2 regions of the Herbaspirillum sp. WTB6 genome follow, and region 2 is predicted to be linked to the other one. Evidence: predicted binding sites of a transcription regulator. Region 2 holds the regulator's gene; the other holds the start of a gene.

Region 1 (3,207 bases), 1.5 Mb from region 2:
GAACGGAATCTCGTCCACCTTGCGATAGGCTGCGGCCACCCGCCGCTCGCGCTCGGGGTCGCCGTAATTCAGCACCGCCACATCCAGCAGGTTCTTCAGGCCGGTTTGGTAGTAGCTGTTCAGGTAAGCGTAATCCAGCACCTCGTCGTCGCTGCGGCCGAAGATGTCGGTGTGGCGCTCGAGGAAAATCCGGTCCTGCGTCAGGGTGCCGGTCTTGTCGGCGCACAGCACGTTCATTGCGCCGAAATTCTGGATCGCGTCCAGCCGTTTCACGATCACCTTCTTGCGCGACAGCGCCACCGCGCCCTTGGCCAGCGTCGAGGTAACGATCATCGGTAGCATTTCCGGCGTCAGGCCGACTGCGACCGAGAGCGCGAACAGGAACGCTTCCAGCCAATCACCCTTGGTGAAACCGTTGATCAACAGCACGACCGGCGCCATCACCAGCATGAAGCGGATCAGCAGCCAACTGACCCGGTTGACGCCGGCCTGGAACGCATTCGGCGTACTGTCGATGGCGATCACACGCTCGGCCAGCGCGCCGAAATAGGTCTGGTTGCCGGTCGTCACCACCACCGCGGTGGCGGCGCCGGAAATCACGTTGGTGCCCATGAAGCACAGATTGTCCAGTTCCAGCGGACTGCTGCTGGGGGCGCCGCGCTGCTGCGCGAATTTTTCGACCGGCAGCGACTCGCCGGTCATCGCCGCCTGGCTGACGAACAAGTCCTTGGCGGCCAGGATGCGGACGTCGCCCGGGATCATGTCGCCCGCCGACAGTTGCACGATATCGCCCGGGACCAGTTCGCGCATCGGCAGTTCCTGCTGGCGCGCCACTTGGGCGGCTGGCGCCGCCCCCGCTTCCAGCTCCTCGGCCGGCGGCGAACGCCACACGGTGGCGGTATTGCTGACCATCGCCTTCAGCTTGTCGGCGGCGTTGTTGGAGCGCGCTTCCTGGACGAAACGCATCAGGGTCGACAACACCACCATGCTGCCGATCACCGCCGTGGCTTTCGTGTCGCCAGTGAAATACGACACCAGCGCCAGCACCGTCAGCAGCAGATTGAACGGGTTTTTATAGCATAGCCATAAATGCACCCACCACGGCAGCGGTTTTTCATGCTCGACCTCGTTCAAGCCGGCCACTTCGCGGATCGCCGCCGCCTCGGCCTCGGATAGGCCGGCGGCGCGGGTGCCGAGCGCGCCCAGCAGTTGCGCCTCGTCCGCCTGCGACGCCTGCCGCAAGGCTTGCGCCACCGAGGGCGGCACGTCTTTCGAAACCGGCGAGCGGCGTACCGCATCCATGCCAATGAAACGGCGGAAATGGCGCCGCATGCGGTGCGCGCGGATAAAGCCGACGAAATGCGCGGTCAGGAGGTTCAGGTTCATGGCGATCCCTGTTTCTGTCAATCAAAAGGCGCTCCGACGCCTGCCGCCGCCTTTCGTCATATTCCAAAATTGAGCGGAGTATGCGATATAGGCCTTTAATTTCAGGATGAATATACCTGTATGTAGAAGGAGTATGTAAAATTCGAGAGCCGCTTCGAGGCGCCGCGGCAGCATCCGCCTGCAAGGCTAACCCTTCGCTGCGGTGCCGTCGATAAATTTTTATTGCACTGCAACCGGCAGTGGCGCCGGTTGCGCATGCACGCTGGCGTGCCGCGTCAGCGTCGCCGCGCCAGCGCAAGTATTGCGGGTGGCGAAAAACCGCGATGGATGGTCCGAGCCAGAATTATTCATCGTTGCGCCCTTGAAAAGGGACTCTGCCGTCCCTATACTTAGCACTCGTTGGGGGAGAGTGCTAACACCTTCCCTGGCTTTTCGATTTTTTGCGATGCGGCAAATCTTGCGAGCTTGCTGCAGTGTGGAATTTCTCTTGCAGCTCTTTGCCGCAAACTTATAACCAACTGAAATATAAGGAGTTTGTATGAACCTTCGTCCTTTGCACGATCGCGTCATCGTCAAGCGCCTCGACCAGGAAACCAAAACTGCGTCCGGCCTCATCATTCCTGAAGCCGCTGCTGAAAAGCCGGATCAGGGCGAAGTCCTGGCTGTCGGCAACGGCAAAATCCTGGAAGACGGCAAAGTACGTCCGCTGGACGTCAAAGTCGGCGACCGCGTGCTGTTCGGAAAATATTCCGGACAAGCCGTCAAGGTTGAAGGCGATGAACTGCTGGTGATGCGCGAAGAAGACATCATGGCGATCGTTCAAAAGTGATGCGGATGTCCAGGCGCGCAGCGTCTGGAAACAGCCGCGTCATCTCCGCACAAGCGGGGATCCAATGACGTTACGACGTCATCTGGTGACTTAAGAACATTAAACGAATTTAAGGAGCAACAACATGGCAGCTAAAGAAGTCATTTTTGGCGATTCCGCCCGTGCCCGCATGGTCGAAGGCGTCAACATCCTGGCCAACGCGGTCAAGGTCACCCTCGGCCCTAAAGGCCGCAACGTCGTGCTGGACCGCTCGTTCGGCGCGCCCACCGTCACCAAGGACGGTGTTTCGGTCGCCAAGGAAATCGAACTGAAAGACAAGCTCCAGAACATGGGCGCGCAAATGGTCAAGGAAGTCGCTTCCAAGACCTCCGACAACGCCGGCGACGGCACCACCACCGCCACCGTGCTCGCGCAAGCGATCGTCCGTGAAGGCATGAAATTCGTGGCCGCCGGCATGAACCCGATGGACCTGAAGCGCGGTATCGACAAGGCCGTGCACGCCACCGTGGAAGAGCTGAAGAAAATCTCCAAGCCCTGCACCACGTCCAAGGAAATCGCCCAGGTCGGCGCCATTTCCGCCAACAGCGATCCGTCGATCGGCGACCGTATCGCCGAAGCGATGGAAAAAGTCGGCAAGGAAGGCGTGATTACCGTCGAAGACGGCAAGTCGCTGAATGACGAACTCGACATCGTCGAAGGCATGCAGTTCGACCGCGGCTACCTGTCGCCGTACTTCATCAACAACCCGGACAAGCAAGTCGCGATCCTGGACAACCCGTTCGTGCTGCTGTACGACAAGAAAATCTCCAACATCCGCGACCTGCTGCCGACGCTGGAACAAGTCGCAAAAGCCGGCCGTCCGCTGTTGATCATCGCCGAAGACATCGAAGGCGAAGCGCTGGCCACCCTGGTGGTCAACAACATCCGCGGCATCCTGAAGACCTGCGCCGTCAAGGCTCCGGGCTTCGGCGACCGGCGCAAGGCGATGCTGG
Region 2 (3,207 bases):
TCAGGGGCGTCGACAGAGGGATATTGCGCGCGGTTTCGGTCTCGAACACCACCGTATGGCCGTTGCTCTTCAGGAAATCGGCGATTTCCGATAGCGGCTGGGAAATGCCGGCGGCCAGATACTTGCCGATGATCGCAATGGTTTTCGGTAAGAATGGGGCGCCGGTGGATTTGAGGGGCTGCATGCCGGCGATTAGACCATAATTCAGATGCAACTTGAAAGAGACGGAAACGAACCGATGTACAGACTATGAAGACTTCCCCGATCAAGGCAGTGCTGTTCGATCTCGACGATACGCTGTGGTCGATCATGCCGGTGATTGCGCAAGCCGAAATCGTGCTGCACGACTGGCTGGCGGCCCATGCGCCGGCGGTGGCCGAGCGCTTCTCGATCGACGTCCTGCGCCAGCAGCGCCTCCAGTTGATGGCCACCGATCCGCGCTACCAGATCGACCTCTGGGCGCTGCGCCATGCGGCGCTGTGCCGCGCGTTCGCCAGCGCCGGCGAGGAACTGGCCAAGGTGGACCAGGCGATGGCGGTATTTTCGGCGGCGCGCAACGCGGTGACGCCGTTCGACGATGTCCATCCGGTGCTGGCGCAGTTGCGCGGGCAGGTGCCGCTGGGGGCGGTCACGAACGGCACCGCCGACTTGGAAGTGATCGGCCTCGCGCATTACTTCCAGGCCACGTTGTCGGCGCCGCGCCTGGGCTGTGCCAAACCGGGAGCCGCCATCTTTCACCTGGCATGCGACGCGCTGGGCGTGGCGCCGGCGCAGGCGCTGTATGTCGGCGACGATCCGCGGCTGGACATCGAAGGCGCGCAACGCGCCGGCCTGCAGACCATGTGGATCAACCGTTTCGGGCGGGAATTGCCACCGCATGTGGTGCCGGACGCGCAGTGCACCGACCTGCACCAGTTGCGGCAGTGGCTGGCGCCGCGCACGGCGCTGGCGGCAGCATCCGCCGGCCGCTAGAATAACGCCATGCAACTCGATACCCGCGCTCAAACCCTGCTCAAAGCCCTGGTCGAGCGTTATATCGCCGACGGCCAGCCGGTGGGCTCGCGCGCGCTGTCGCAGATTTCCGGGCTCGACCTGTCGCCGGCGACGATTCGGCATGTGATGGCCGATCTGGAGCAGATGGGCTTCGTCTGCAGCCCGCATACTTCGGCCGGACGGGTGCCGACGCCACGCGGCTACCGGATGTTCGTCGACACCCTGCTGACGGTGCAGGCACTGGACGAAGGCGCGGTCAACACCCGCCTGCCCTCGCGCCAGCAAGCCGGTTCGCCGCAAAAAATCATCGCCAGCGCGGCGCAGATGCTGTCGTCGCTGTCGCAGTTCGCCGGCGTGGTGCTGACGCCGCGGCACGAATCGGTGTTCCAGCAGATCGAGTTCCTGCGGCTGTCGGCGCGCCGCATCCTGCTGGTGATCGTCAGCCCGAACGGCGACGTCCAGAACCGCCTGCTGCTGACCGAGGTCGATTACACGCCGGCGCAACTGATCGAATCGGCAAATTACATCAACCAGCATTACGGCGGCTTGCATTTCGATGAGGTGCGGCGCCGCCTGCAAGGCGAACTGCGCCAGTTGCGCGACGACATGGCGCGCCTGATGCAGGCCGCGGTCGAGGCCGGCAGCGACGCCATGGCGGACCAGGGAGAAGAAGTCGTGATTTCCGGCGAGCGCAACCTGCTGTCGGTGTCCGACCTGTCGTCCAACATGACGTCGCTACGCGAACTGTTCGACCTGTTTGAGCACAAGACCAGCCTGATGCAGTTGCTCGACCTGTCGAGCAAGGCCACCGGGGTGCAGATATTCATCGGCGGCGAGTCGCAACTGGTGCCGCTGGAACAGATGAGCGTGGTGACCGCGCCATATCAGGTGGACGGCCAGATCGTCGGCACGCTGGGCGTGATCGGCCCGACGCGCATGGCGTACGAGCGCGTGATTCCGATCGTCGACATCACCGCCAAGGTCTTGTCGAACGCCCTCAGCCAGCCGTAATCATCCTATACCGGGTTGTGTATTTTTCGGCTCGGTCGTAAACTGGGTGAAAATTGCCGTTTTTTTCAGATACTCCCTGATTTTGAACATCAGCGGTTGCCACCGGGAGCGCTCTCGCGATATGGGCAATCGGGCTTGATGCAATTGCAATACAGCGCCAGCGCATGATCGGCGATACGAAATCCGCGCTCGGCGGCGATCTGCTGCTGGCGTTTTTCAATCTCGTCGTCATAGAACTCTTCGACATGGCCGCAATCCAGGCACACCAGGTGATCGTGGTGCGTACCCTCGTTCAGCTCGAACACCGCCTTGCCGGTTTCAAAGTGATTCCGTTGCAGCAAACCGGCCTGTTCGAACTGGGTCAGGACGCGATACACGGTGGCCAGCCCGACATCCATGCTTTCCGCCAGCAAGGTCTTGTAGACGTCTTCTGCGCTCAGATGGCGCACCGGGCTGCTCTGGAAAATCTCCAGGATCTTCAAACGCGGCAAGGTCGCTTTCAGGCCGCTGGCTTTCAGTTCAGAAGGATTGTTGGTCATCGCTCACTCGGTTCCAGGTATCTTGCTTTATCATATAGCGTTTTAGCATAAACGCTTAACTTTGGATTTCCTATGCGAATGCCGCGTCCCGCTTCTCCTCGCGCCGCCCGCGCCGCGCTGACGTTCTGCCTGCTGGCGGCGGGCCTCACCCTGGCCGGCTGCGCGTCGAAAAATCCGCTGATGGATGATGCACCGGCCGTCGCGCAAGCGCCGGCAGCGGCCACCGCGAGCGCCGCACCGCAGGTTGCCGCACCAAGCGCGCCGGCGAGCGCGAGTGGCGCCGGCACCGGCGCCAAAAATGCCACGGCAAGCGCGAATTCCGGCGTGCAAACCACGCACAACCGCCGCTTCCTGGGGATTTTTTCGCCCTACCGGGTCGATATCCAGCAGGGTAATTTCGTTTCCCAGGAAATGCTGGCCCAGTTGAAGCCCGGGATGACGCAGGAGCAGGTGCGCTTCGTGCTCGGCACGCCATTGCTGAACGACATGTTCCACGCCAATCGCTGGGATTATCTGTTCCGCCTGCAAAAAAGCAATGGCGACGTCACCACCAGCCGGGTGACGGTGATTTTCGAGAACCAGCGCATGGTGCGCTATGAAGGCGGCAACCTGCCGAGCGAGCAGGACTACCTGGCGCGCATCGCCGGCACCCCGCCCAAATCGA

Evidence for each region. The regulator HrcA, encoded in region 2, represses chaperone genes, less so after heat shock. The targets are predictions, from matches to a motif close to TTAGCACTCNNNNNNNNNGAGTGCTAA.
Region 1: groES (co-chaperone GroES) is a predicted target of HrcA. The motif match lies at 1,776-1,802, and genes of this name have one in related genera.

What each region holds. Positions count from the first base shown of each region.
Region 1 is NZ_CP176522.1:1,231,020-1,234,226, forward strand. Features, by position in the region: gene mgtA (magnesium-translocating P-type ATPase) at 1-1,386, opposite strand, end outside; gene groES (co-chaperone GroES) at 1,925-2,215, shown strand; gene groL (chaperonin GroEL) at 2,340-3,207, shown strand, end outside.
Region 2 is NZ_CP176522.1:2,738,213-2,741,419, reverse strand. Features, by position in the region: gene ACK2VC_RS12805 (NAD kinase) at 1-184, opposite strand, end outside; gene ACK2VC_RS12800 (HAD family hydrolase) at 250-972, shown strand; gene hrcA (heat-inducible transcriptional repressor HrcA) at 982-2,004, shown strand; gene fur (ferric iron uptake transcriptional regulator) at 2,094-2,543, opposite strand; gene ACK2VC_RS12785 (outer membrane protein assembly factor BamE) at 2,622-3,207, shown strand, end outside.